Regions from separate parts of the Arthrobacter sp. SDR-2R genome, predicted to be linked through region 2. Evidence: predicted binding sites of a transcription regulator. Region 2 holds the regulator's gene; the other holds the start of a gene.
What was found. Region 2 encodes LexA, which represses DNA repair genes until DNA is damaged. Its sites were predicted from a motif close to TCGAACANNTGTTCGA; they were not measured.
Positions count from the first base shown of each region.

Region 1: the regulator LexA is predicted to act here: its motif matches at 6,580-6,595, upstream of AC3ANU_RS11670 (DUF6504 family protein).

Region 1 is NZ_CM173231.1:2,487,163-2,501,975, reverse strand. Features, by position in the region: gene AC3ANU_RS11685 (HIT family protein) at 1-539, opposite strand, end outside; gene thrS (threonine--tRNA ligase) at 557-2,566, opposite strand; gene AC3ANU_RS11675 (DNA polymerase III subunit alpha) at 2,682-6,173, opposite strand; gene AC3ANU_RS11670 (DUF6504 family protein) at 6,193-6,543, opposite strand; gene AC3ANU_RS11665 (hypothetical protein) at 6,676-7,065, shown strand; gene AC3ANU_RS11660 (chorismate mutase) at 7,093-7,416, opposite strand; gene AC3ANU_RS11655 (VOC family protein) at 7,433-7,855, shown strand; gene AC3ANU_RS11650 (SOS response-associated peptidase) at 7,924-8,667, opposite strand; gene AC3ANU_RS11645 (mycoredoxin) at 8,818-9,075, shown strand; gene AC3ANU_RS11640 (lipoate--protein ligase family protein) at 9,113-9,862, opposite strand; gene AC3ANU_RS11635 (ABC1 kinase family protein) at 9,931-11,643, opposite strand; gene AC3ANU_RS11630 (PadR family transcriptional regulator) at 11,648-12,190, opposite strand; gene AC3ANU_RS11625 (thioesterase family protein) at 12,331-13,134, opposite strand; gene AC3ANU_RS11620 (endonuclease/exonuclease/phosphatase family protein) at 13,290-13,967, shown strand; gene AC3ANU_RS11615 (glycosyltransferase) at 13,972-14,813, opposite strand, start outside.
Region 2 is NZ_CM173231.1:3,278,413-3,293,225, reverse strand. Features, by position in the region: gene hflX (GTPase HflX) at 1-375, shown strand, start outside; gene AC3ANU_RS15190 (ATP-dependent DNA helicase) at 368-2,428, shown strand; gene lexA (transcriptional repressor LexA) at 2,507-3,241, opposite strand; gene AC3ANU_RS15180 (LysM peptidoglycan-binding domain-containing protein) at 3,595-3,996, shown strand; gene AC3ANU_RS15175 (histidinol-phosphate transaminase) at 4,105-5,223, shown strand; gene hisB (imidazoleglycerol-phosphate dehydratase HisB) at 5,285-5,911, shown strand; gene hisH (imidazole glycerol phosphate synthase subunit HisH) at 5,908-6,669, shown strand; gene AC3ANU_RS15160 (hypothetical protein) at 6,670-6,828, shown strand; gene priA (bifunctional 1-(5-phosphoribosyl)-5-((5-phosphoribosylamino)methylideneamino)imidazole-4-carboxamide isomerase/phosphoribosylanthranilate isomerase PriA) at 6,925-7,671, shown strand; gene AC3ANU_RS15150 (SseB family protein) at 7,691-8,575, shown strand; gene AC3ANU_RS15145 (MFS transporter) at 8,633-9,949, shown strand; gene AC3ANU_RS15140 (DUF1844 domain-containing protein) at 10,064-10,450, opposite strand; gene infC (translation initiation factor IF-3) at 10,852-11,874, shown strand; gene rpmI (50S ribosomal protein L35) at 11,992-12,186, shown strand; gene rplT (50S ribosomal protein L20) at 12,305-12,694, shown strand; gene AC3ANU_RS15120 (TrmH family RNA methyltransferase) at 12,767-13,693, shown strand; gene AC3ANU_RS15115 (GlsB/YeaQ/YmgE family stress response membrane protein) at 13,796-14,071, opposite strand; gene AC3ANU_RS15110 (MFS transporter) at 14,220-14,813, opposite strand, start outside.

The DNA of each region.
Region 1 (14,813 bases), 790 kb from region 2:
ACCTCGTCAAGGGTCTGGGTGATGGCCTTGGTTTGGGCGATGATGGGGAAGAAATTGCCGTCCCCGCCCCACCGCGGAACGATGTGCTGGTGCAGGTGCGCCGAGATGCCGGCTCCGCCCACAACCCCTTGGTTCATGCCCAGGTTGAAGCCGCCGGGATTGGACACCTTGCGCAGGACCCGCATTGCCGTCTGGGTTAGGTCGGCAAACTCGGCGGTTTCTTCGACCGTGAGGTCCGTGTAGTCCGGAATATGCCGGTACGGACACACCAAAAGGTGCCCGGGATTGTAGGGGAACAGGTTCAGCACCACGTAGCAGGTCCGGCCGCGGTAGACGATGAGCGCCTCTTCGTCGGTGCGGGCGGGGCCCACGCAGAACGGGCAGTCGTTCTCATTCTTGAACTGGTGCTGCCCGCCCTTGATGTAGGCCATCCGGTGCGGAGTCCACAGGCGCTGGAAGGCGTCGGGGACACCGGCGAGGGCGAAGTCGTCGGTAACGCCGGCATCGCCTGGATATCCTGCGCCTGTGTTCTCCTGCACTGTGCTGCTTCCGTTCGCTAGCTGGTCCGGTTGCGGACGGCGTCGGTGATCCGCTTGACCGCTTCCGACACGGGCACGCCGTTGTCCTGGCTGCCGTCGCGGAAACGGAAGGAAACGGCGCCGGCCTCCGCGTCGTCGCCGCCGGCGATCAGCACGAACGGGATCTTGTCCTTGCTGGCGGTGCGGATCTTCTTGGGGAACCGGTCCGAGGACGTATCCACCTCGGCGCGGATGCCCTCGGCCTTAAGCTGGTCGACGACGTCGAACATGTACTCGTTGAACGCCTCCGCCACGGGGATGCCCACCACCTGGACCGGAGCCAGCCACGCGGGGAACGCGCCGGCGTAGTGCTCGGTGAGGACGCCCATGAACCGCTCCACCGAGCCGAAGAGCGCACGGTGGATCATCACCGGCCGCTGCCGGCTGCCGTCGGCGGCCTGGAATTCCAGCTCGAACCGTTCGGGCAGGTTGAAGTCCAGCTGGATGGTGGACATCTGCCAGGTGCGGCCCAGCGCATCCTTGGCCTGCACGGAAATCTTGGGGCCGTAGAACGCCGCTCCGCCCGGATCGGGCACCAGCTCCAGCCCGGACTCCTGCGCCACCTCGGCAAGGGTCCTGGTGGCTTCCTCCCAGGTGGCGTCGTCGCCCACGTACTTCTCCGGGTCCTTGGTGGACAGCTCCAGGTAGAAGTCGTTCAGGCCGTAGTCCTTGAGCAGGTCCAGGACAAAGGTCAGGGTCTTGGTGAGTTCGTCCTTCATCTGCTCGCGGGTGCAGTAGATGTGGGCGTCGTCCTGTGTCATTCCACGGACGCGGGTGAGGCCGTGGACCACGCCGGATTTCTCGTAGCGGTAGACCGATCCGAATTCAAACAGCCGGAGGGGCAGTTCACGGTAGGACCGGCCGCGGGAGCGGAAGATGAGGTTGTGCATGGGGCAGTTCATCGGCTTCAGGTAGTAGTCCTGGCCGGGCTTGCGCACGGTGCCGTCCTCGTTGAGTTCGGCGTCCACGTGCATGGCGGGGAACATGCCGTCCTTGTACCAGTCCAGGTGGCCGGAGACCTCGTAGAGGTGGCCCTTGGTGATGTGGGGGGTGTAGACGAACTCGTAGCCGGCCTCGACGTGGCGCTGGCGGGAGTAGTCCTCCATCTCCTTGCGGATGATGCCGCCCTTGGGGTGGAAGACGGGCAGGCCGGAGCCCAGTTCGTCCGGGAAGGAGAAGAGGTCGAGTTCCGAGCCGAGCTTGCGGTGGTCGCGGCGCTCGGCCTCGGCAATGCGCTCCTGGTATGCCTTCAGCGCTTCCTTGGTGGGCCACGCGGTTCCGTAGATGCGCTGCAGCTGCTGGTTTTTCTGGTTGCCCAGCCAGTACGCCGACGACGAACGGGTCAGCGCGAAGGCGTTGGAGATCATCTTGGTGTTGGGCAGGTGCGGGCCGCGGCAGAGGTCACACCAGACGGTGGTGCCTTCCTTGCGCTCCACGTTGTCGTAGATGGTGATGTCACCGGCGCCGACCTCGACGTTCACGCCCTCGCCTGCCTCGGCAGCGTCGTTCTTCTTGCCGAGCAGTTCGATCTTGTAGGGCTCGTTCTTCATGGCTTCGCGGGCCTCGTCCTCGCTGACCACGCGGCGGACGAATTTCTGGTTCTGGTTGACGATCTTGAGCATCATCTTTTCGAGGGTCTTGAGATCCTCGGGGGTGAAAGGCTCGGCGACGTCGAAATCGAAGTAGAAACCGTCGGTGATGTAGGGGCCAATGCCGAGTTTGGCGTCGGGGCGCAGCTGCTGCACTGCCTGTGCCATCACGTGGGCGGTGGAGTGGCGCAGGACGTTCAGGCCGTCGGGCGAATCAATGGTTACGCCTTCCACCTCGGCGCCTTCGGGCAGTTCCTGGTCCAGGTCCTTCAGCTCGCCGTTGACGCGGGCCACAACAACATCACGGCGCTCAAAGAAGAGTTCCGCACCGGTTGTCCCGGTAGTCACCTTGGTCTCTTCGCCATCGACGAGAAGGGTGATCTGCTGGGCATCTGACACGGGTGTCTCCTATTCAAAGTTGAGGCTTCATAGCTTGTGGCATACGGGGACCACAGCCAGCCACCGTCAATGCTATCGGTTCCGGTTGAGCCCACCAACGCGGCGCACAGCACGCTCACCCGTTAAAGCCGGTAATCGCCAGCGTCCTGCTGATGCCGTCCAGGGGATGCGGGCCGTCCTGGGCAGCCGCCGGCGAGGACTCGGGGAAGGGCAGCGTCTCGGTGCGGCTGAGGTCCCAGGCCATGCTTGCGCTCAGGCTGATCCCCCGGGGGCCGGTCCTTCGGGTGGTGCCGCGGATCAGCAGCAGGCGGGTGCCAAACAAAAGTGGCCCTGCACTTTCCTGGGCCTCATGGAAGAAGACCGAATCAACGCAGCCGGTGCCGTCGTCGATGCTGATGAACACCACCCTCCGTCCGCCGCGCATGGGAGGGGTCTGGGTTGCCACCCGCACCCCGGCCACCAGCACTTCGGTCCCGTTGCGCAGGCTGAGGAGTTTATCGGCTGTGGTGACGCCCAGCTTTTCCAGCAGGGGACGGTGGCTTTCCATCAGATGGGTGCTGACATCGACGGCCATGAGGTCCAGTTCCGCCCGGACGTTTTCCACCAGCGTGGGGGCTGGAAGCCCGGGCTTGATGTTGCGCAGTTCAATATCGCCCAAGGGTAGGGACAGCTGTCCCTCCAGGATGTCGGCGCCTTTGCGCGCGCCAGTGGCTGACTGGAGCTGCTGCAGGTGCTGCACCAGGTCGGCCCGGTTGGCTGTTCCCCCGGCTTCCCGGTGCAGGGCATCAAAGGCTCCCAGCTGGGCGAGCCGCCTGATGCTTGGCTTGCTGAGCCGCGAGCGCGCGCGGAGGTCTGCCAGTGAGTCATATGGCTGGCCTGCCACTATCCGCTTCAATTCGGCTGCGGACAGCCCGTAGATCCCGTTCAGGCTGAGCCGGATCCCCAGCCTGCCGGCGTCCTGGCCGGACTCGATCCGCTCCACCCGGTATTCAGCTTTGCTCCGGTTGATGTCCAGGGGAAGGATGGGTATCCCGAGCCTGCGGGCTTCGGCCACCAGCAGCCGTTTGGGATACATCCCGGGGTCGTGCTCCCATAAGCCGGCAAGGAAGGCTTCCGGGTGGTGTGTCTTAAGCCAGGCGGACTGGTAGGTGGGGACGGCGAAGGCAGCACCGTGGGCTTTGCAGAAGCCGAAACTGGCGAACGACTTCAATGTCCCCCATACCTTGTCCACTACTTCGGGGGTGTATCCCCTGGTTTTTGCATTGCGCCGGAAGTATTCCTCCACCCTGGCTTCACCGTCGTCGCTGCTCAGCGCCCTGCGGAACTCGTCGGCTTTGGCAAGCCCGCAGCCGGTCATGATGTCGAGGGTTTTCAGGATCTGTTCGTGGAACACCGTGACCCCATGGGTTTCCTGCAGCACCGGTTTAAGGTCCGGGTGGGGGTAGACCTCAGGGGCGAACCCGTGCCGGTGTTCCAGGAAGGGCCGCACCATGTCGGATTTCATGGGGCCGGGACGGAACAGTGAAATATCGATGATGAGGTCGTTGAACTCCCGGGGTGCCATCTTTCCAATCAGCTCCCGCTGCCCCGGGGATTCAATCTGGAAGCAGCCCAGGGTGTGCGTGCTCCTGATCAGCTGGTATGTCGGTTCGTCGTCGAGGGGAACGGCGTTGAGGTCGATCCGGCCGTCCCCGGCGATGTAGTCAGGGCCTGTTCCGTCAGGTCCTGCCGGGTGCCTTCCTGCCTCCACCACGTCCTTCTTGCTGGGGTGGATGCGGATGATCTCCCGGACTGCGAAGGCCATGGCGCTTTGCATGCGCACCCCCAGGACATCGAGTTTGAGCATGCCCATGGGGTCCATGTCGTGCTTGTCGAACTGGCTCATGGGCAGCCCCAGGCCGCTTGGCTGGACCGGGGTGCGGTCCAGGAGTGTGGCATCGCCCAGGATCACTCCGCACGGGTGCATGGAGATGTGGCGGGGCAGCCGGTCCAGGCGTTCGGTCAGGTCCACCAGGAGGTCAAGCTGCTGGTTCCCGTCCATGTCGCGCTGCTCCACCCTGCCGGCGAACTCCCGGAGCTCGGGCTTTTCCTGCAGGGCTTCACGGAACTTCCGGGCGGAAAAGCGCCACAACTGCTTGGCGATCTCCCCCACCTCGCCGTCGTCCATGCCCAGCGCGAGCCCGGCGTCGCGAACCGCCCCCCGGGCCCGGTACCCGTTCTGCATGCTCATCAGGGTGACGCGCTCCGGGCCGAACCGGTCAAAAATCCTGTGGTACACATTGTGGCGTTCCGCGCTTTCCACATCGATGTCAATGTCAGGGAGGGTGGCACGGTCGTTGGAAAGGAAACGTTCAAAGATCAGGTCATGCTGGAGGGGATTCACATGGCTGACCTCGATCAGGTAGTTGACCAGGCTTGAGGCACCTGAGCCCCTGGCGGCCGCCCGGACCCCCATGTCCTGGATCATGCGGGATACCTCCGCCACCGTCAGGAAATAGGCGGAGAAACCCAGGTTCCGGATGATGCCAAGCTCATGCTCCAGCCGGGACAGCATCTCCTGTTCGGGTTTTCCTGAGATCCCCGGGAAACGCCTGCCGATTCCCGCATGGCAGCGCTGGACAAGTTCGGCGTGCGGATCCTGGCTGATCCCAATAACCGATGCTTCCGGAACCACTGGCTGCTTCCACCCCATATCGGTGCTGGGGTCGATCCGGCAGAGGTCGGCGAGCGCCTCTGTTTGCGCCATCATCTGTTTGAGGTCTGCTGCACCGTAACCGGCAGCGGAAATGATTTCCTTTCCCAGTCCCAGCATTTGTTCGGAGGTTTTCAGCCAGCCCTGCCCGGTGGGCTGCAGGAGCGGTTCACCTGCAAGTTCCGGAAGGGACTTCAGGGTCCGGGCAGAATCCAGGACGTCGGCGGTTGGTGCGCCGTCTGCGGCACAGTACCTGACGGCGTTGGTGAGGATGGCGGGTACGTGGTGTTCCTCTGCGAGCCTGAGCATGCGGACTGCATGTGCGGTGCTGAAGGGAGTCCCCGGAGCGCTGAGCTGGGAGACAATTTCCGCCACGACCGTTCCAGCGGGCATGGCATCCAGCCATTGCTTGAACAGGGTCCGTGGACGCAGGTAGCGCCGGCCACCCATGGCCCGTCCGACGTCGGAATCCGGTCCAATCAGGACGGTCAGCACCGGCTTGAGGGTCTGGGGGTCAAGGGTGCGGGAGGCGAGTTCGGCACGGGTGACCGCGGCGGGCACCGCTCCCCCGGCTTTCCCCGAGGTCCTGGCGTGGGAATCGGAAACCAGCCGGCACAGCGCACGGTACCCGGCACCGTTGTTGTGGCCGCGGGCCAGCACCACCACCCTGCCGGATACCTGTGTGCGCTGATCGCCGTCGTCGTCAAATACTGCAAGGTCCACCCCCACTATGGGGTCGATGCCCGCCGCCATGCAGGCCTTGAGGTGCTTGATGGTGCCGTACAGCCCGTCCCGGTCGGTGCAGGCAAGGGCCGTTGCGCCGTCGGCTGCGGCCGCCATTGCCAGCTCTTCAGGCCAGGAGACACCGTAGTGGGCACTAAATGCCGTGGAAACGTGGAGGTGGGTAAAGCTCATGGTGATGGGAGGTGGGGATTCATGCGGTTTTGGGGCGAAGGCCGTCATGGATCCGCAGCAGCCGCCAACGGCCACTGCGGATATGGCGGGTCAGGTCAAGGGTGAGGGGTTCGGCAACGGCAGGTTCTCCTGGCCCCATCGGGCGGGACGCCACTTTGGCAGGCAGTACCTGGACCCGCCAGATTTCGTGGTCCACCACGCCCGGTCCGCTTCCCAGCGGAGCCCGGGTGTCCTCTGCCCACCATTGCCGGCGTTCATACCAGCGGACAGGTTCGGCACAGACAATGTAAGACGTTCCTGCCCACGTCAGGGATTCCGGCTGCCCGGAAGCGGAGCACACCACGTCAACGGACTCGCTGAACATGCCCACGTGCGCCTCCCTGCAGCTGCAGATTGTGACCCTTATTCGAATATGTATTCGAACGAATCCAGTCTACGCCGGGGAGGCAGCAAAACATAGGCGGGGGTGGACGGAGCGTGCGGCAGGGAGCAGGATGATGGCATGAGTACCGATGACGCACTCCTGAAGCAGGCAAGCATCAAGACCCAGGACTCCACCCTGGTTGCACGGTTCGACATCGACGGCACCATTCCGGACTCCGGCGCCTATGTGGTGGGCCTGATGGGAGCCTCGCCGGATTATTCCATGCAACGACGGCTGTGCATTGAGTTCATGAACGGGGAGGCAATCGCCTGCTACTCGTTCAACCGGGACCAGGGAATCGAGGAAGACTACGACCTGTCGGGAGTGTCCCACTCGGACAACAGCATTACCGGGAGCTTTCCCGCGACGGCCTTGACCGGGCTGGGGCAGGGCCATGTCCTGTCAGCCTTCAGTGAGGCGGACGGCCGGGAGTTCCAGCACGGGGTGCCGGTGGAGGAAGCCCTTTAGGGCTCCTCCGCCAGCCCCCGGAACAGGTCAGCTGTTTTCTTTGTGGATCCGCAGTTCAAGTTCAATGAACGCGGAGATCATCGCCCGGTAGGTTGCTTCGACGATGTCCGGATCGATGTCCTTTTTCTCTGCGGCGGACCGGACGTGCTCGATGATCCGCTCCACCCGGCCCGGGGCACGCACCTCTGCGTCATCACCCTTGAGGGTCCCGGCGATCCTGATCAGCCGTTCGCGGCGGGCAATGAGGGTGACAATCTGTTCATCCACCTCATCAACGGCAACCCGAACGGCAGCGAGCTGTTCCTTGTCGGCCCGGGCATCCCTATCGTTTCCTTGAATTGTCGCCATCATCTGACAGTATCGAAGCATGGAGCCAAGAGTCGACTTTATCTCCCTCGGAGTCCGCAATGTTCAGGCATCCCGCGACTTCTACGTTGATGGCCTTGGCTGGCCGGTCCACCGTGAGGTTGCCGGGGAGGTGCTGTTCATCCAGGTGAACCACGGCTTGGTGCTGTCCCTGTGGGACGTCCGCCAGATGCAGGCCGAAGCGGGCACCAGCCCTCCCGACGGCATCCCCTGCATCACCCTCAGCCACAACGTCGCCGGTCCCGGGGACGTGGACAGGGTCATGGAAGAGGCCGCGGAGGCCGGCGCTGACATCATTGCCGAGCCGGTCACCCAGCCGTGGGGCGGCTACACGGGGTATTTCGCCGACCCCGACGGGTTCCGCTGGGAAGTGGCGTACAACCCCACGTGGGGAGTGGACGACGCCGGCAGGGTCACCGTCTGATCCCCGGCCTCACCATGGGGTGCGGCTGCTGGAGCTGGGCTGAAAAACAGGGCTGGGAAAACAGGCCGCTAGAACAGGGCTTCGACCGGGCGGATCAGTCCGGGGCCGTTGTTGCGGACATTGCCCACTTCCTTGCCCACCGACTCCACCCGCCAGTCGGCCGCGGCATTCTTGACGCCGGACCGCACCAGGTCCACGAGTCCGGCGGCGTCATCCGCCTGCGGATCCAGCCATGCCTCCATGGTGTCCCTGTCCATGGGCAGGGGGACGCGGTCGTGCAGCTCCGTCAGCTTCCCGAAGATGGTGGATTCAGACCCCGGCGGGGGCGTGTCGGCCGTGAGGATGGACGTTGAGAGCAGCCAGCGGCCCGGATCCCCTTCGGGAACGGAGGGGTCCTTCCACCACTCGTAGAGGCCGGCGAAGACCAGCCCGTGGTCCGTGCCCGGGTGCACGTAGTAGGGCTGCTTCGACTTCCCAGGTCCCTGCTTCCATTCGTAGTAGCCATCGGCCGGGACCGCGCAGCGGCGGGACTGGACTGCCTTCCGGAACGCCGGCTTCTCCAGCACCGATTCGCTCCGGGCGTTGATCATGCGGGAACCGATTCCGGGGTCCTTGGCCCAGGACGGGACCAGGCCCCAGCGTGCCACGTGCAGCTGGCGCACCTGCCGGGGCGCGGCACTGTCATCCACCAGGCGCTCCAGCACGATGGGGACGGCATCGGTGGGTGCCACGTTCCACGACGGCGGGATGCTCACCTCGCTCTCCAGCTCGGCATCGAACTCAGCCAGCAGGTCCCCCACGGCACGTGCCATTACGTAGCGTCCACACATGGCACCAGCTTGCCACCGCCCGCCACAAACTGTCATCCGGCGCCGTTCCAGGCGTCAGGCACCGGGGAATACCGGCAGCCACGCTACGGTTGACGGTAAGGAAACCTTTCAAGCGACGTATAGGAGATCCCTGTGGACTTCACTCCCGAATCCGGCACCATCACGATGTTCTCCACCACCTGGTGCGGCTACTGCAACCGGCTCAAGAAGCAGCTGGACGCGCAGGGCATCGGCTACACGGAAGTCAACATCGAAGAGGTGGACGGCACTGCCGAACTCGTGGAGCAGCTGAACGGGGGCAACCGTACGGTTCCCACCGTGCTTTTCCCGGACGGCTCCGCAGCCACCAACCCGTCTGCTGCCGAGGTCAAGAGCCGGCTGGCTGCCTGACCGGCAAGGCGCGGCATCGCCGCAACTTTAGTGCGGGTCATGCCCCCAGGCTGCTGAAGGAAGCAGTTTCCAGGGTGGCATGGCCCGCATATGTTTCCAGCAGGGACCGCTCAACGGCTGCCACGTCAAGGCCGGGCACCAGGTCGTTGGCGGCACCGGCGGTTGCCGGGTCCCAGTCCAGGCCGAGCGCGGCATAGCTGTCGGTGAGGACCTTGCGGATCGGGGCGGAATCCTCCACCACGATGACGGAGCTGAAGAGCCAGCCACCCGAGACCACACGCTGCGCGGTACCCACCAGTTTCACCCGCCGGGAGTTGTCCGCTGGATCCGTTCCATGCACGCTGAATTCACCGGGACAGTACTCGCCTGGGATTTCCCCCACCGCCGCCTGCACCCCAACGCCCCGCAGCGCCTGCGCAAAGAGCTCACCGAAGTAACCGAACCTGGTTTTGGAACCGGCGACGGCGTCCGCGTCCGGTTCGATATGGTCCACCACAAGGGTGCCACGGTGGTAGGCGGCCGCGCGTCCCCCCGCCCGCCGGACCAGGGGTTCGAAGCCGTTGTCCCGGCAGGCACGGGCGGCGGCGTCAAAGCCGGGCAGGCGGGTGTCCCGCTGCCCGAACGCCACAGTGGGAGCCGGCCGGTACAGCCGCAGGGTGGGGCCGATGCCGCCGCTCCTGGCCCTGGCCAGCAGCTCCAGGCCGAATTCGAGGTCACGGCCCGCGCCGAGGGACACGTCCTGCCGCACCACGGTAAGCGTGCGGAGTCCTGTACCGGTGTGGTGCATTGTTGCGAAACTCCTGGGTCGGGTGCGGGCAGGCCATCCCTAGGTTACGCCCGACGGCGGCAACCGCCTTAACGAACCCGGCGCCCGGCCCACAGGGCGTGCAGCAGCGGAAGGGACGACGCAGCCATCAGCGCGTTCCCGGCCGCCAGGTCGTCGGCGCGGACGATGGCGCCGGCCACCAGCAGGGCACCGAAAACCACGGCGGAGGCCGCGCGCCGTCCCGCCCGTTCCAGCCGCGCCGCCTGCCGCTCCAGCCGCGGAACAGCCACCTCCAGCGAGCCCTCCTCAAGCCGGCCGGCCAGCGCGTCCAGCCTGCCGGGCAGGCGCAAGGCAATACCGGCGGCATCGAGCGCCTGCCGGGCCACGTCCTGCACCACGTTGCCGCGCTCGTCGCGCAGCAGCTGCGCCGCGTAGGGTTCCACCGAGTCCCAGAGGTTGAAACGTTCATCCAGCGCGCTGCACACACCGGAGGTCAGGGACATGGCTCGAATGATCAGCAGGAAATTCTCCGGCAGCTGGAACGGCAGCGAGCGGACCACGTCGCCGAACTCCACCGCGAAATCCCGGAACTCCCGGGGGTCGACTTCGCGGAGCTCGGCAAAGCCCATGCCGCCGAAGCGGGCAAAGAGCTGGGTCATGGCGCGTTCCAGGCCATCGCTGTCCGCCGACGGCATCAGGACGCCGACGTCATTGATCGCCGCCACGAGTCCCTTGCCGTCGCGTGCGGCTGCTGCGATCAGGAGCTTCCGCAGGCCGCTGCGCGTGGATGGGGTAACCTCGCCCATCATGCCGAAGTCAATGAACGTCAGTTTCCAGGGGCGTTCGCCTGCGCCTGCACGGACGGGAGTGACGAAAATGTTCCCAGGATGCGGGTCCGCATGGAAGAAGCCGTTGGTGAACAGCTGGTCGAACATGATGGCGGCAAAAACCGGGGCCACCGTGGCGGGATCGATGCCCGCGGCACGGAGCGCACGGGCATCGGTGATCTTGATGGCCGTGACATCCTCAAGGGTGAGTACACGGCGGGTTGTCCGTTCCCAGACAACTTCCGGTACCGCCACCCGGTCATCACCGGCAAAGTCAGCCGCAAAGCGCTCGGCGTTGACTGCCTCGTGCAGGTAATCAATCTCCTGCAGGCTGATCATGGCGAATTCCTCTACCAGGGCACGCATGTCGGCGCGGCGGGAGACGAGCCGGACGTGGCTGACCCAGCCGGCCACTTTCCGCAGCGCGGCAAGGTCGACGTCGACGATGGCGCCGATGCCCGGACGCTGAACTTTCAGGACCACGGCATCCAGTCCAGTGTCCCCGGCATCCAGGGGGTTCAGGCGGGCCCGGTGGGCCTGTCCCAGCGAGGCGGCTGCAATCGGAGACTCGTCCACGGAGGCGAAAACCTGGTCCGGCGGTGCACCCAGTTCCTGTCCCGCCAGGGCGGCGATTCCAGGGAAGGCCACCGGCGGCACCTCGTCCTGCAGCCCTTCGAGCTCTTTGGTGATCTCCGGAGGCAGGACGTCGAGCCGGGAGGACAGGAACTGGCCCACCTTGATCATCAGGCCCCCGAGTTCCACGGCCAGGTCATGGAACCGCCGGGCAAACTGCCGCATCCTCCGGGAGCGCGTCCGGGCGGCGACGCCACCAAGCCCTATCCGCGGCAGGAACAGCTCAAACCACCACGTGGTTGCAAGGTTCCAGGCGGCGAAGCGCAGGATCCGCCGGTAGCGCCCGCGGTGCTGCCTCAACGGGCGCTGCGGGTCGTCCCTGGCATGGACGATCGACGACACCCGATCAGTCCCGGGCGAGGATGGCGTAGAGCCGGCGGCGGGCCTCGTCCAGCACTGCCACCGCCTGCTGCACCTGTTCCGCTGAACCGGTTCGGCCTACCTGCGCCGCAGCCTGGGCCAGTTCAATCCCGGCCTTGGGAAGGGAAGCGATGCCGCCTCCGTTCATGGAGGCCGCCGGATCCCATGGCGCAGATCCCCGCTGGGCCGCCACCTCCTCACGGCCGGCTTCGGTCAGCGAGTAGATCTTCCGCCCGTTGGATTCCTCGGCGCTGATGGACCCTTCATCGGCCAGCAGCTGCAGCGTGGGGTAGACAGAACCCGCGCTCGGTTTCCAGCTGCCGCCGCTGCGCTCCTCGATCTCCCGGATGATCTGGTACCCATGCATGGGCCGTTCCGCGAGCAGTGCCAGCACCGCTGCCCGCACCTCTCCCTTCCCGGCGCGGGTTCCCACCCGTTTGTCGAAACGGGCGCGCAAGTCCTCCACGGCCTGCCACATGCCGTCCAGATTGTTCCCGCCGAATCCCCCTGTGGGGTGTGAAGCACGCATGATGAACTCCTTTGCCGATCGCGAACGATATACAACGATACTCAGCGATATACGCCGCGCACCATACCAGGAGCAAGGATGCTGCCCGCGGACACCCAGCAGCCGGCCACCGCCCGCGTACTGTCAGGACGTGCGCAGGGTCAGGATTTGCGCAGGGTCAGGATTTGTTCAGCGCGGCCGAACGGGCCCTGCCGGTCGTGCAGCACGGTGGAGGTCAGCCCGATCCCGTCGCGGCCGAACGACACCGCGTTGTCCAGCCCCAGCCACTCCCCCTCGGGCCTGCGGTACATGTGGATCTGCAGGTCCAGGTTGGGGAACGCATAGCTGTCCTTGCCCGGAGGTACCCGGGCGGCAATGCCGTTGGCGGTATCCACCAGACCCATGAGCCGCGCGAAGTCACCGCTGTCCGCCCGGTCGGTCAGCGGATGGTCGGTGCGGAGCCATACTTTCCCGGCGCCCGGCCGGTGCCCTTCGGCCACCCGCATTTCGAGGGACCGGATGTAGCCTCCGGGCCACACGGCGGAGCCGTCATAGGGTTTGCATTCATCGGGCCCCGGTATCGCCGCGTCCTCGACGGCGGCCACCCCTGCGGTGTCACTGGTCTGCAGGCGCCAGCCGGTGGCACGGATCGCGGTCCGGCCCCCGGCCACCAGCTCGGCCTGGACCAGTTCGATGGTCCTGCCGGGCCGCAGGGTGGTGGTGTCAATGCGGAACTCGCCGCCGGGAATCAGCCCAAGGATTTCGTAGCTGATCCGGGCCATCCGCATGTCCCCGCGCGGCTGGTGCCGTTCCAGGACATCTGCCATCAACCCGGAAGCGGGAGCCATGTGCTGTTCGTGGGCGTTCCAGGCGCCCTGGGCGTGGATGGTGGACCGGAACAGGCCGCCGCCAAGGTCCTGGTAGTAGAAGTTGCCCCCGGCGAGTTCGGACAGGTCTGCAGTCAAGGCTGGCCCCTTACGGAATTTCAGTGAATTGGCACTAACTCTATCCTCCTGCCGTGGAAGGCACGCTGCGGCAAGGCCACGAAATGTTGGAGGGTGCGGGTGCCAATCGGACTAGACTCAGGAACTGGCCCTGTCAGCAACCCAAAAGAGGTTCCATGCGCGTCATCAGCTATAACCTCCGCAAGCACAAGGCCAGCGGCGAGCTTCTTGCCCTGGCACGGAACCATGACATCGATGCGCTGTGCCTCCAGGAAGTGGATTCCAGCGATCTGCCGGAGACCCTTGGTCCCCTGCACCTGGCCGACGTCACCAAGGGCAACCGGCTGGGGCTGGCCATCTATTACCGAACCACCCGGTTCACGGCATTGGACACGCAATCCTTCGCCTTAAAGAAATCCATGCATGACCGGGTGCTGGCCCCGGCCCATGAGCGGCTCATCGGAACACGGGTGATGGACAACGAAACCCAGCATGAACTGGTGATCGGCTCGTTCCACGCAGCCCCGCTGACCGCATCGAACTCGCTGCGCAGGAAGCAGATCCACGCAGCCCACGCCGAACTGCTGAGCATGGGCAAGGGGTTGATGACCCTGATGGTGGGCGACTTCAACTATCCGTTCTTCACCAAGAACCTGGACATGCATATGAAGAACTCGGGGTACGCCCTCTCGCTGAGCAACAGGCGGACCTACACCAGGTACAAGGTGTTCAAGGGTCATTTCGACTTTGCCACGTCCCTGGGCCTGGACATCACCAGCGTGGAAACCCTGCCGCGCGGAAACTCCGATCACCTGCCCATCCTGGTGACCGCCGAGTACGGCGAGGGCTACTAAAGGATCAGGGCGACGGCAACCGGTAGATTCGGGCGTCGGCGTTACTGAATATGAGCTCCACGCCTCCTTGGGCCTTTAGCCAGTCTTCCAATTCCTTGGAGTTGCGTTCGGTGCTCTGGCCCTGGAGCTCGAGGCTTGCCTCTGTTGACCGCATGAGCAGCACGAAGGCGCCGGCAGGGTTGTGCCGGCCGTAGTTATAGAAGATTGGGCCGCAGCTCGCTGCTGACAAGTCCCGCCGGCACAACTCGTCCATGGTCCGGTACCGGTGTTCCAGGTAGGCATCGCTGCGCCATGGTGTGGGGTGGGCAGCGGAAATAATGGCCGCCCCGTGAGGCGCGATCCGCTCCACTTCGGCCACGGCGGCCATCTCACTGTCGGTGAAGATGTCGAACTTCGTATTCCCGAACCTGCTGGTCTCGATCAACAAGGTCAGCAGCAGGAAGGTGGGCACAAGGGCCAACACGGCCAGGAAAGGAAGGCGCGTGCCGCCCTCCCTTGGCAGCAGGGCCGAGGACGCCTGCAGGGCGACGAAGGGCAGCGCGAACAGGGAGACGCGGATGAGCATTTCCCCGCCGTATGACTGCATCGGGAACAGCAGGAGCGGGGTGACTGCAAGCAGGACCACCCGGATGTCAAGCCGCTTCCTACGCCAGTCCCGTACCGCCCCTGCCGCCGCGAGGACCCACAGCACGAGGGTCAGGACCATTCGGACTTTCACGACGAGCGAATGGCCCGGGGTCCCGGTGACGCGGTCAACGACATTAGCCGCAACCGCACCCTGGAATCCTGCGTCCTCAAGGGGCGGGTGTCCAATGAGATAGGCACTTGCCGGGTAAACCAGCCAGA
Region 2 (14,813 bases):
GCCGCCGTCCGGAAGGTCTTCAGCGAAGTTGATGCCCGCAAGGTGCCGGAGATCATCGTGCTGAACAAGGCTGATGCAGCTGACCCGTTCGTGGTGGAGCGCCTGAAGCAGCGCGAACCGCGGCATGTGGTGGTCTCGGCCCGGACGGGTGAGGGCATCCCGGAACTGCTGAAGGCCATCAGCGAAGCCATTCCCCGGCCTTCGGTCAAGATGGAACTCCTCATCCCGTATGACCGCGGAGACCTGGTCAGCAAGCTCCATGAGTCCGACGCTGAAATCCTCAGCGTTGACCACGTTGAGGCAGGTACCAGGGCTGCGGTGAAGGTCCGCGAGGGCCTGGCGTCCGAACTGGAACCGTTCATCGTCAATGACTGACCCCGCCGCCGGCGAAACCGCGCAGACGGCCGGCGAGCAGTTCGTCATCGAACTGCTCGACCGCGCCGTCGCCGGCATGGGCGGACAAAGCCGCACCGGACAACACGAGATGGCCCGGCAGGTGGCCCGGGCCATCAAAACCGGCAACCACCTGCTGGTCCAGGCGGGCACGGGCACGGGCAAGTCGCTGGCCTACCTGGTGCCGCTCATCGCCCACGCCCTGGAGAGCAACAAGCCCGCTCTGGTGTCCACGGCCACGCTGGCCCTGCAAACCCAGATTGTTGGCAGGGACCTGCCGCGGCTGCTGAAGAACATCACCCCGGCCCTGGAACGGCCGGTCAAGGTTGCCTTGGTGAAAGGCCGGTCAAACTATGTCTGCCGGCACAAACTGGAAGGCGGGTTCCCCTCCGAGGAGCCTTCCGAGGGTCAGCTTTTCTCCTTGGGCGAAGACGCCAGCGTCCCGCACTTTGCCGCCTCCGTGGGCGGACCCTCGTCCCAGCTTGGCAAGGAGGTGGTGCGGCTCCGCGAGTGGGCGGAGAAGACGGCCACCGGCGACCGGGATGAGCTCCTGCCTGGTGTGACGGACCGTGCCTGGCGCCAGGTCTCCGTCACTTCCATGGAGTGCCTGGGGGCCCAAAAGTGCCCCATGGCCGCCGAGTGCTTCAGCGAGCTGGCCCGGCAGGACGCAGCCGAGGCAGATGTGGTGGTGACGAATCACGCCATGCTGGCCGTCAGCGCCTTCGAAGGACTTGCAGTCCTGCCCGAGTACGACGTCGTGGTGGTGGATGAAGCGCACGAGTTGCAGGACCGGGTCACCGGAGCCGTGTCCGGTCAGCTGTCGGTGGCCATGGTCCACGCTGCCGCTTCCGGCGCCCGCAAACATACCGCCATCACGGTGGACGCGCTGAACGCCGCAGCCGCAAACCTTGAACTGGCCCTCGCCGGTGCGCCCAGCGGCCTGCTTCCCAACGGGCTGAACGACGAACAGCTGGACTGCATGGACCAGTTGCGGGAGGCGTGCCGGGCCGCGTTGTCCGATTCCAAGGGGGACAGCAACGCCACGGCCGACGGCGGCCGGCAGCTGGCCCGGTCCCGCCTCATGCTCATCCTGGAATTGTGTGAGCGGCTTATTGCTGCCCGTGAAAACCGCGAGGTCGTGTGGTTTTCCCGGGCCGGCACGTTCGATCCCGGCCAGGGATATTCCCAGCCCGATGACAATGCCCCGGTGCTGGTCAATATCGCGCCGCTGTCCGTGGCAGGCAGGCTCCGGGAAGGACTCTTCGCCGGGCACACCGTCGTGCTGACGTCTGCAACCCTCGCCATTGGCTCGGCATTTGAACCCGCGGCCGGGGGACTGGGCCTCATCGGCGACGGCGCACCCAGCTGGACGGGTGTGGATGTCGGCTCGCCCTTCGACTACCCGAAACAGGGCATCCTCTACGTGGCCGGCCACCTGCCAAAGCCGGGCCGCGGCGTTTCGCCGGAGGCGCTGGAGGAACTGGAAGCGCTCATCAAAGCGTCCGGCGGGGGTGCCCTCTGCCTGTTTTCATCCCGACGGGCTGCCGAAGAGGCTGCCGACGCCCTGCGGCCGAAGCTCGATGTGACTGTCCTCTGCCAGGGCGAGTCGACCATGACAGCTTTGGTGAAGCAGTTCGCCGACGAACCGGATACCTGCCTCTTCGGGACCATGTCCCTGTGGCAGGGGGTTGACGTTCCGGGAGGCTCCTGCCGCCTGGTGGTGATCGACCGCATCCCGTTCCCCAGGCCGGATGATCCGCTGATGACCGCGCGTTCGCGTGCCGTGGCCCAGGCCGGCGGAAACGGCTTCATGTCCGTCTCGGCCACGCATGCCGCCATCAGGCTGGCCCAGGGTGCCGGCCGCCTGATCCGGTCCACCGGAGACAAGGGAGTGGTGGCCGTTCTGGATTCCCGGCTGGCAACAGAGCGCTACGCCGGATTCCTCCGCGGCGCTCTGCCGCCGTTCTGGGCTACCAAGGACCGCAGCAAGGCGTTGGCGGCATTGGCCAGGCTGGGCGCGGACGCGACCACGTAGGGCCCGGCAGGCGAACGACGCCAGCGGGGGCAGCCGCCGTGCAATTTCCGGCAGGCCGTCCCTTCGCGGGAGACGCGGTCAGAGGGAACGCAGGACCGAGACAACCTTGCCCATGATGGTGGCATGGTCGCCCAGAATGGGTTCGTACTGCGTGTTTTGGGGCAGCAGCCAGGTGTGGCCGTCGCGCTGGCGGAATGTCTTGACGGTTGCCTCGTCATCCAGCAGGGCAGCAACGATGTCCCCGTTGGCTGCGTCCGCCTGGCGCCGCACCACCACCCAGTCACCGTCACAGATGGCGGCATCCACCATGGAGTCGCCGGCCACCCTAAGCATGAAGAGCTCGCCCTGGCCGACCAGCTGGCGGGGGAGCGGCATGACATCCTCCACGAGCTGCTCAGCGAGGATGGGACCGCCGGCAGCAATCCGGCCAACCAGCGGAACCATGGCCGTATCCAGCGCGGTGGGCAGCTCCGTTACCGTGGCACCGCCGCCCGTGGCCTGCGGCGCGGGGGAGGCGCCGGCGGCATTGCTTCCGCTGTCCAGCGTGAGGGGCATCAGCACCTCCATGGCCCGCGGCCGTTTGGGGTCGCGCCGCAGGTAACCCAGCTTCTCCAGCTGCGAAAGCTGGTGGGTCACGCTGGACAGGCTGGCCAGGCCAACCGTGTCGCCGATCTCCCGCATGGAGGGCGGGTAGCCGTTGTCATTGACCGAGCGCTGGATGGTCTCGAGGATCTTCTTCTGCCGGGGGGTCAAGCCCTTGGCGGTCTTCCTGGGTTGCGGGGCGGTCCTGCCCCCGGCGGCTGCTGCTGCCATATTCGCCAATGCCTTTCGCTTGCCGCCGGATCTTCCGTTGCGGCCTGTTCCACAGCGCCGCCGGAAGGACTCCCACTGTCATTGTCAGACCCTGCTGTTCAACTTCAGTGGTGGTTGTTCTTTGATTCAAAGCTAGGCCAGCCACATTGCTTTTTCAAACATTTGTTCTAGCGAGTCTCGACATTGTTCGTTGATAGGTGCTAAAACTTAACAAGCAAAGTTCGAACATGTGTTCTAACCAGCGATTGCCCCGTTCGAAAACATGGCCGGAGAAGCTCCGGACACGGTGTGAACGGCAGGGCGGCAGCGGGCGGACACCCGGGCAGCACGGCAGGTCCAGGAGGGCTTAGTTCATGTCAGCTTTATCTCTTCACCAGGTTTCACCTACGCACCGCGTTTCCCTGCAGACCCGGAAGCCCTCGCAGCGCCGGACGCCGTCAGCAGCGCCCCTGAGGCTGACCCGCCGGGGGCGGATCGTCCTGATCGGAGTTCCGCTTGTGCTCCTCGCGGTACTCCTGCTGTCCCTGTCCGGACTTTTCAACGCACCGGCCAAGGCATCCGATTCAGCTGCGGATTTGGCCGTGACGCCGACGGTCACCGTGACGGTGCAGGCGGGCCAGTCGTTGTGGAGCATCGCAGGCGCTGTTGCTCCGGACCGCGATGCCCGGGACGTGGTGGCGGACATCGTCCAGCTCAACAACCTTCCGGCCGCCGCTGTGCTGCCGGGGCAGCAGCTGTTCGTCCCCACGCACTGAGCGGCACCTGGTGTTGGCCTTTGAGAAAGATGACCGGGACAGCAACGCCGGTGGCGAACAGAATCCGTCACATTTTCCGGTAGTTGCCGCGGCAACTAAACTGTTCAGGTGAACGACCAGCTAGAGCGTCTGAACCGACTTCCCCTCCGCAGCAATCTTCGCGGGCTGACCCCCTACGGGGCACCCCAACTGGACGTTCCCATTTTGCTGAACGTCAATGAGAACACCCATGGTGTTCCGGCGGACGTGCGCGCCGCCATCAGCGCGGCGGTCACGGAAGCAGCTGCAGGCCTCAACCGGTACCCGGACAGGGAATTCACCGACCTGCGGAAAGCTCTCGCGGAATACCTGGGGCACGGGCTCGACGAATCAAACCTCTGGGCAGCCAACGGCTCCAACGAGGTCCTGCAGCAGATCCTCCAGGCCTTCGGCGGCCCCGGCCGCACCGCCCTGGGCTTTCCACCCACGTACTCCATGTACCCTCTGCTCGCCAGCGGAACCGACACCCAATACATCACGGGAGTGCGCTCGGAAGGCTACGACCTGAGCGCCGAATCCGCCGCCCGGCAGGTCGAGGAGCTGCGGCCCAACATCGTCTTCCTCTGCTCGCCCAACAACCCCACGGGGACCGGCCTGGGGCTTGACGTTGTGGAGGCTGTCTATGACGCCGGCGAGGACAGCCAGACCGTGGTGATCGTCGACGAGGCCTACCACGAGTTCGCGCATGACGGCACGCCCAGCGCCCTGACCCTGCTGCCCGGCCGGGAGCGGCTGATAGTTTCCCGCACCATGAGCAAGGCCTTCGCACTCGCCGGCGCCCGCCTCGGCTACATGGCCGCGGCCCCGGAGGTCACCGATGCCCTGCGGCTGGTGCGCCTTCCGTACCACCTGTCCGCGATTACCCAGGCAACCGCACTGGCCGCGCTCCAACACCGCGAGGCACTGATGGCCGATGTCCAGGACATCAAGGCGCAGCGGGACCGCATTGTGGCCGAACTGACCAGGATGGGCCTCAAGCCTGCCGCCTCGGACTCCAACTACGTGTTCTTCGGGGGCCTGGAAAATCCGCACCAGGTATGGCAGGAGCTGCTGGACGCCGGAGTGCTCATCCGCGACGTGGGCATCCCCGGCCACCTTCGGGTCACCGCAGGCACTGAGGCGGAAACCACAGCCTTCCTTACCTCCCTGGAACGCATCCTTGCGGGCCAGGCCGCGCTTCCCGCCTAGACTTGATACTGCGGCGCTGGGCGCCTTGAACTACTTCTTCTCCCACAAAGGATCCTTCACCATGAGTCCCACCGGATCGAATACAGCTGCGGCCCGGACCGCCCGCATGGAGCGTGCCACCAGCGAGTCCTCCGTGCTCGTGGAGATCAACCTCGATGGAACCGGCGTATCGGACATCGATACCTCCGTGCCGTTCTACGACCACATGCTCACGGCCCTGTGCAAGCACTCCCTGATCGACATGACGGTCAAGGCCACGGGTGACACCCACATCGACGTCCACCACACTGTTGAGGACGTGGCCATCACCTTCGGCGAGGTCCTGCGGACCGCCCTCGGGAACAAGGCCGGGATCCGCCGGTTCGGTGAGGCCACCGTTCCGCTGGACGAAGCGCTTGCGAACGCTGTGGTGGACGTGTCCGGACGCCCGTACCTGGTGCACGGGGGCGAGCCGGCCGGGCAGGAGTACCACCTGATCGGCGGCCACTTCACCGGTTCCCTGACCCGCCACGTCTTCGAAGCCATCACCCTGCACGCCGGCATCTGCCTGCACATGAACGTGCTGGCCGGACGGGACCCGCACCACATCGTCGAGGCACAGTTCAAAGCCTTCGCCCGCGCCCTCCGCGCCGCCGTCGAACCCGATCCCCGGGTTGAAGGCATCCCCTCCACCAAGGGGGCGCTGTGAGCGGCCAGGTCCTCAAAGACGGCGCGATCATCGATCCGTCAGCATCAGGCAAGCTGCCTTCACCCGAGGGCAAACCCACGGTCACCGTGCTCGATTACGGTTCCGGGAACGTCAGGTCCGCAGTCCGGGCACTGGAACGTGCCGGCGCGGAAGTAGTCCTGAGCGCCAAGCCCGAGGATGTACTGAACGCGGACGGCCTGGTGGTTCCGGGCGTAGGTGCGTTCGAGACCGTCATGCGCGAACTCAAGGCCGTGGACGGCATCAGGCTGATCGGCAGGCGGGTGGCAGGCGGACGCCCCGTGCTTGGAATCTGCGTGGGCCTCCAGGTCCTTTTTGAAGCCGGAGTGGAACACGGCACCGAAGCCGAAGGCATTGGCGAATGGCCCGGCAAGGTAGAGGCCCTCCCCGCGGAGGTGGTTCCGCACATGGGCTGGAACACGGTCAAGGTGCCGGAAGGCTCCAAACTCTTTGCCGGCGTCGAAAACGAACGCTTCTACTTCGTGCACTCATACGGCGTGCAGGAATGGAACTTCGACGTCATCCAGCCACGGATGGCGCCGCCCCTGGTCACCTGGTCCGAACACGGCGGCCCCTTCATCGCCGCCGTCGAGAACGGCCCCCTCTGCGCCACCCAGTTCCACCCCGAAAAGTCCGGCGACGCCGGTGCGCGGCTCCTGCGCAACTGGGTGGAAGGCCTGCGGAAACCGGCCGGCGGTCAATCCGCTGCAGCACCGGCGGACGCCGGCAGTGACGCCTAGATGTGGTCGGTACTCCTGATGGGCCTCGCCGGCATCCTCATAGGTGGCGGCATCTCATTCCGGCAGCAGCGCAAGCCACTCTGGACACAGGTGGCGTTCTACGTTCTGGCCGCCATGTCACTGGTGGCGGCCTACCTGCTGACCGTGCCGGCAAACTGACCACAGCCCACAGCGCGAGGGCCGCCAACTTCACCCCAACAGCATCGCGGACCCAGCGCCCTGCTTTCCGCACCGAAATCGACACCGAGGATGAGTATGACCACCGCACATGACCTGCCGGTACTTGAACTGCTGCCAGCCGTCGACGTCGTCAACGGCCAGGCCGTCCGGCTGGTCCAGGGCGAGGCGGGCAGTGAAACCAGCTACGGCACCCCCCTTGAAGCTGCGCTGAACTGGCAGCAGCAAGGCGCCGAATGGGTGCACCTGGTGGACCTGGACGCCGCCTTCGGCCGCGGCTCCAACGCAGACCTGCTCCGGGAAGTCGTGGGCCGGCTGGACATCAAGGTGGAGCTCTCCGGCGGCCTCCGCGACGACGAAACACTGGAAGCCGCCCTTGACCTGGGCGTGGCCCGGGTCAACCTGGGAACGGCTGCACTGGAGAACCCGGAGTGGACCCGCCGGGCCATCGAACGCTTTGGCGACAAAATCGCCGTGGGCCTCGACGTCCGCGGAACAACCCTCGCCGGCCGCGGCTGGACCAAGGAAGGCGGGGACCTGTGGGAGGTCCTTGGCCGTCTCGAAGAGGCCGGCTGCTCCCGCTACGTCGTGACCGACGTGACCAAGGACGGCACTCTGCAGGGCCCCAACGTCGAACTCCTCCGCCAGATGGTGGAAAAGACCGGCAAGCCGGTTGTGGCTTCCGGCGGCATCTCCAGCCTGGACGACCTGAAGGTCCTCCGGTCCCTGGTCCCGCTGGGCGTGGAAGGCGCGATTGTGGGCAAGGCCCTGTACGCCGGAGCCTTCACGCTGCCCGAAGCCCTCGACGTCGCCGGCCGGCGCTGACCCGGCGGACATCGACCCCATGCCTAACGTCGAGGAGCCAGGGCGGCAGCCAGCACGCCAGCTGCCCGGACATATCGCGGCAGCCCTGTCCGGCGCTGGTGGCGCCACGGATTCGGCGGGCCAGCCATGGGCAGGACGCAGCCTGGCCGGTGACGACGGCAGGATCCACAACTTCGAGGACGACGACGGAACGGCCGACGCCGGCTACCTCGCCGCCCTGGACGCGCTCCGGCAAGGGGCAGGCGATGAAGCGGGCGTCGTGGCCGCCCTGGCAACGGCCCGGGTCTTCATTCCGATTGTTGCGCAGCTGGCTGAAGAGTCGGAAACAGCCCACGGACTGCACGCTGACAAGCAGGCGGACATGGCGCTGGTAACGCTGAAGGCGGCTGACGGCAGGACTGCCCTCCCCGCCTTCACCTCGGCCGCCGGGCTGGCCGCCTGGCATCCCGAGGCCCGGCCCGTCGCCGTGTACGCCGCGCGGGCTGCCCTCTCGGCAGTCGCCGAAGGCGCCGAGCTCCTGGTCCTGGACCCGGGCGCCGACGTGACGTTCGTGGTGCGCCGTCCGGGGGTCTGGGCATTGGCAAAGCAGCACGACTGGACCCCCTCCTACAACGACCCCCAGCTGGCCGATGAAATGGCGCGCGCAGCCTCCGGGTTCGCCGCCATCCGCAGCATTGGGCTTATGCCGGGCAGGGGAGTGGCTTCCAGTGCTGCCGATGGCGCAGTAGTCCCTGGCGGGGGTGCCGGGCCGGAACTTCAGGTGGTGCTGTACCTTGAGGACGGCCTGGACGCCGCCGGGGTCCAGGAACTGGTGGCCAACCTCCAGGCGGAGTGGTCGCGGAATGTATTGTTTGGGGAGCGCGTCGACTCCTTGGAAATCAAACTGAGGCGCGCTCCCGACTAGACGCAGCCGGATGGGTGATCCCCGCCAGTGCTGCGGCATACCCTGAAGGACCGTTTCGTGAATTTCGCTCTCTACCGGGAGTTGCTCGCCGTCCGGCCAATCCGCCGGCTGCTGCTGGTTGGCATGATCGCCCGCATCCCGCACTCAGCGGCCGGGGTGCTCCTGACCCTGCACATCGTCCTCACCCTTGGCCAGGGCTATGCCGCGGCCGGCGCCGCCGCAGCGGTCATGACCATCGGTATTGCCCTGGGCGCCCCGTGGCGCGGCAGGCGCGTTGACACCGTAGGGTTGCGGACCGCACTCATCCCGTCCGTGATCTCGGAGACGCTGATCTGGTCTGTGGTGCCGCACGTGTCCTACCAGTGGCTCCTCCCACTGGTCTTCGTGGGCGGCCTGCTCACGCTGCCAATTTTCAGCGTGGTCCGGCAGTCCCTGGGCGTCCTGGCGGAGGGCGACCAGCGCCGCACCGCGTTCGCCCTGGACGCCATCACCACCGAAATGGTATTCATGATCGGGCCGGCCGCCGGCGCCGTGGTGGCCACCAGTGGATTTACCGTTGCCGGGTTGACCGTGGTGGGCGTGGCCACGTCCCTGGCAGGGCTGTCCCTCATGTGGTTCAACCCGCCCACCCGCAGCCCGGCGCAAACCGCCGAATGCGCCGGGGATGAGCAACATGCCGCGGAAGCCGCCGTGGTCGCCACCGCTCCGGCCCACGTCCAGGAAGCCGCCGCGGAACTGTCACCGGCCGGGACGGCCAGCCGTGCGGCAGAGGGACTGCGCGGAAGGCTGGCGGGCGGCTTCGCGTGGTTCACCGCAACGGTCGCGGCACTCTTTGCCGTTGCCGCCGGCGCCGGCATGGTCCTGAGCGGTACCGACGTTGGCATCGTTGCGGCGCTGGAAACCGGAGGCCGCCAGAGCGAGATCGGCATCGTGTTCGTCTTCTGGTGCGCCGCCTCGGTGGTGGGCGGACTCATCTACGGCGCCATGCACCGGCCCATCCCGCCTGTCATCCTGCTGCTGGGAATGGCGGCGCTGACGCTGCCCATGGCCTTCGCCCACGACACCTGGACGCTGGCACTGGTTTCCATCCTGCCCGGCCTGCTCTGCGCCCCCGTCCTCTCCGCAGCCTCCGAAACGGTCGCGGACCTGGTGTCGGAGGAACGGCGCGGGGAGGCGATGGGCTGGTACGGCTCAGCCCTGACCGCTGGTGTTGCCCTCGGCTCGCCGCTGGCCGGCATCTTCATCGACCTCATGGGACCGTCCGGGGGTTTCGTTTCGGTTGGCGCCGCCGGCGTCGTGCTGTGCCTGGTGGGCCTGGCCCTCCAGCAGCGCCGCCGAAAAGCCGCCGCCCGATATTTCCGTCCGCCGCGCTGAACGGCAGGTACGGAGTGGCCGGTCAAGCCCCGGGTGCTTTGCCTGGAAACGACGACGGCGGGACGACCTTGAAAGGCCGTCCCGCCGTCGGACGCTGCTTGGGTGGGTTCTTCCTTAGTTCACTGCGCCGGTGTACTTTTCGCCCGGGCCCTTGCCCGGTGCATCCGGAATCAGCGACTCTTCACGGAACGCCAGCTGGAGGGACCGCAGCCCATCGCGCAACGGTCCGGCGTGCTGCGAGCCGATTTCGGGGGCAGCTGCCGTCACCAGGCCGGCCAGGGCGGTGATCAGCTTCCGGGCCTCGTCCAGGTCCTTCAGCTCGGCCGCGTTGTCTTCTGCGGCCAGGCCAAGCTTTACCGCGGCTGCGCTCATGAGGTGCACGGCGGCCGTGGTGATGACCTCGATGGCGGGGACTTCCGAGATGTCCCGGATCTGTTGTGAAACGTCTGCGCCTGCGTCACCGGGCTCGAAGACGTACGAATTACTGTCTGAGGTGCTCATACTGGTAAGCTTGACACAGACCGACTGGATGTCGTTATTTCAGGGATTGTCCCAAACGATCAGGTTCCCAACAGCGCTTTTGCGGCGTTGACGGGAATTTTTTCTGTAGAATGGCTTCCAGTTTGCAAGCGGAGTTCTCTCCCACCCGCGTCAGCCGCTGTCCCAGGCGTTCCTTTGGAACCTGCAGGGGACGTAAGGTTGCCGGGTATCTGGTTGGGCATGGACCGGCACACGCCGGGACTGTGTGCGTGCAGCCCTGACGGGGTTGCCGAGCCAACCTATCTGAGGCCTTCGATTGCTCCGGCAATTGGGGGCCTTCTCTATTTGCCGGACTCAACAACAAACACAGGAGCTTTAACATTAGCGAGCCAAGAATCAATGAGCGTATCCGCGTCCCCGAGGTGCGGCTGGTCGGCCCTGCAGGTGAACAGGTAGGAATCGTCCGTATTGAGGATGCCCTGCGACTGGCTGCCGAGTCCGACCTTGATCTCGTTGAAGTTGCACCTCAGGCGAAGCCTCCGGTGTGCAAGCTGATGGACTTCGGCAAGTACAAGTACGAGGCCGCGGTCAAGGCACGTGAGGCCCGGAAGAACCAGACGAACACTGTTCTGAAGGAAATCCGTTTCCGGTTGAAGATCGACACCCACGACTACGAGACCAAGCGCGGCCACGCCCTGCGCTTCCTCGGTGCCGGGGACAAGGTCAAGGCCATGATCCAGTTCCGTGGCCGTGAGCAGCAGCGTCCGGAGATGGGCATCCGCCTGCTCCAGCGCTTCGCGGACGACGTCGCCGAAGTTGGCGTGGTGGAGTCCAGCCCCCGCATTGACGGCCGCAACATGGTCATGGTGGTTGGGCCGCTGAAGAACAAGGCTGAAGCCAAGGCTGAGGCACGGCGCGCCACGCAGCGGGCCGAGGCCAAGGCCCAGAACGAAGCCAAGGCTTCCGGACGCGTTGACACGTCCGGCGAGGACCAGGCCCCCTTGACGCAGTCACTGGCGGACCTGCTGCCCGAAGGTTTCACCGTCTCCACGGAGCCGGAGGCTGTGGCCGAGGACAACGCCCCCGCCGAGGCGCCCGCTGTTGAGGCACCTGAGCAGGAAGCTCCGAAGCAGGAAGCCCCCAAGGCTGCTGCGCCGAAGCAGGAAGCTCCGAAGCAGGAAGCCCCCAAGGCTGCTGCGCCGAAGCAGGAAGCGCCGAAGCAGGAAGCTCCGAAGCAGGAAGCCCCCAAGGCTGCTGCGCCGAAGGCCGCTCCGGCTCCCAGGCCTGCAGCTGCCGCCAAGCCGGAAGCCGCCGCGCCGGCGGCACCGAGACCGGCCGCTGTGCCTGCACCACCCAAGCCGGTGGCCAGGCCTGCTGCGCCGAAGCCTGCTGCGCGCCCTGCCCCCAAGGCAGCGCCGAAGCCGGCCGGCAAGAAGACCAACTAGTTCACAGCTGCCGGGGTACGCCTCCGGCAGTCAGCAACCAGCATGCTGCCCGCAGGGGTGGCTGCGCGATAGAACTGCGGCCCCCGGGCCTGCAGAAACGTAAGGAGATCGGTTCCCATGCCGAAGATGAAGACCCACAGTGGTGCTAAGAAGCGCTTCAAGCTGACCGGCAGCGGCAAGCTGCGCCGCCAGCAGGCCAACCGCCGCCACTACCTGGAGCACAAGTCCTCCCGCCTGACCCGCCGCCTTGCCGGCGACCGGATCGTCTTCAAGGGCGACGCCAAGGTCATCCGGAAGATGCTCGGCATCTAATTTCCAAGTTCTATGAGGGGCCGCCGCCTGGCGGTCCGTCACCTGCCAAACAGCATTCTCAGGCCGCCGGTTCACCGGCAGTAGATGCTTGGGATCAGATTTTCGAAGGAGTACGCACGTGGCACGTGTGAAGAGGGCGGTCAACGCCCACAAGAAGCGCCGGGTTGTTCTTGAACGCGCAAAGGGTTACCGCGGACAGCGTTCGCGCCTGTACCGCAAGGCCAAGGAGCAGCTGCTGCACTCGTTTGTGTACAGCTACGGCGACCGCAAGAAGAAGAAGGGCGACTTCCGCCGCCTGTGGATCCAGCGCATCAACGCTGCGTCCCGCGCCAACGGCCTCACCTACAACCGCCTCATCCAGGGCCTGAAGGCCGCCGAGGTCGAGGTTGACCGCCGTATGCTGGCCGAGCTTGCCGTCTCTGACGCCAACGCCTTCGCCGCGCTGGTCCAGGTGGCCAAGGACTCCCTTCCGGCAGACACCTCCGCCAAGAAGGCAGCCGCAGCCTAGGCAAGCAGCTTCCGCCCCTCGCCTGAGGGGCCCGTTCAGGAACTGGTGGCAGCAGCTACTACAGTTTTCTGTATGAACGAAACCGGGCGCCCGCAAGACCTTCCACTTTCCAACCCCCGAGCTGATCGGGTCAGGGATGTGGCAAAGCTTGCAGGGCGCCCGGCCCGTTTAAAGCGCGGGCAGTTTCTGGCCGAGGGCCCGCAGGCCGTCCGTGAGGCACTCAAGCTCCACCAGCAGCGCCTTGCGGCGGGAGGTCCCGGAGTAGTGACTGAGGTCTTCGCCAGCGAAAGCTGCCTTGACCGTTTTCCCGAATTTGAAGAGCTCTCCGAGGGCACCAGCGCACGGCTGGCCACGGATGAGGTCCTGGCAGCCATGGCGGACACCGTCAACCCGCAGGGGATAGTGGCGGTCTGCAGGTTTGTGGACGTGGCTCTGGCGGACGTGCTCGACGCCGGGCCCCGCCTGATTGCCGTGCTGTGCCAGGTGCGGGACCCGGGGAACGCGGGAACGGTCCTGCGTGCGGCCGATTCCGCCGGTGCCGACGCCGTGGTGTTCACGACGTCCAGCGTGGACATCTACAACCCCAAGGCCGTCCGGTCCACCGCAGGTTCGCTGTTCCACCTTCCGGTGGTGCTGGCCGCCGATCCCGCGGAACTCGCTGCAGCCTGCAAGGCCCGCGGCATCGGCATCCTTGCCGCCGACGGCTACGGGCAGCTGGACCTTGATGTCCTGCAGGACGAGAACGCCCGGCGCCGGCTCACCGGAACAGGGCCGGAGTCTGTGTACGACCTCGCCGTTCCCACGGCCTGGTTCTTTGGGAACGAGGCGCAGGGACTCTCCGCGGAGGAGCTGGAACTGGCCGACCACCGGGTGGCCGTTCCTGTCTACGGCGCCGCCGAGAGCCTCAACCTTGGGACGGCGGCCACGGTATGCCTCTACGCCAGCGCCCGCTCCCAGCGCCGTGCGGCAGCTGCAGTGGGGCAGGAACAGGCCGGATAGGGACGCGCCACGGCCGGGAACTTCGGGGAAAGGCCAGGGACCTTCTAAAAAAAGAAAGGCCCCGGAAGTCCGGGGCCGATGGGGTGTTGGTAGACAGAGTGATCAGGGTGCGCGGGTTGCTTTTCCGCGTCCGGTGACTGCTCCGTAGATGCCGGCGACAAGCAGGCCGCCGACGATAGCGAGAATCCAGGTGCCGAGGTCGAAGAAGGCAAGATCGCCCTTGTTGAACAGGAGGCTGCCAATCCAGCCGCCAACAATGGCACCGACGACACCGAGGATGAGGCTGGTGACCCAGCCGCCGCCGACCCGTCCGGGCATAACGGCCTTAACGATGGCCCCGACTATGAGGCCCAAAATAATCCAAGCAAGAAAACCCATGTCTCCTCCTTATTGTGACCGGGATTAATAGTCCCGATGAGGCTCAAGCTAACATAAGCCCCCTGCAAAGTCAGTAGCTCGGGTGACGGCGTTGCTGCATCGTTAGGACAGCGCGGGCCCCCGTTTTCGGGGCTCCGTGCGCATAACCTCAGGCAGCCAGCGGCCTCTTGCGTTCGAGCAGGCCGCTGAGGAGCGCGACGCCGAAACCAAGGACGGCGAGGACGGCGCCGACCAGCGCCGGGGCAACAAAGCCCCACCCGAGGGCGATGACAAGGCCGCCGAGGAAGGCTCCCAGCGCGTTGGCGACGTTCAGCGCGGCATGGTTGAGGGAGGATGCCAGCGATGGGGCATCCGGCGAGGCGTCCAGCAGCCGGGTCTGCAGAGCGGGGATGAGCATGGAACCGGAAGCTCCCACCACAAACACCATGACCATGGCGCTCCACTGCCAGTGCGCCGCCACCGCATAGACCACCAGAGCCACGGCGATGGCAGGGAGGACCCGGTACAGGGTGCCCATGACGGATTTGTCAGCGAGCCTGCCGCCGACGACGTTCCCGGCCACCATGCCAAGACCGTAGAGCGCCACCACAAGGGGGATCAGGGTGGAGGGGATGCCGGCCACGGAGGTCATGGTGTGGGCGATGTAGGTATAGGTGGCGAAGAAGCCGCCGAAACCCACGATGCCCACCAGGAGTGCCAGCCATACCTGGAGCCGTTTGAGGGCCCCGAGCTCGCGCCGGAT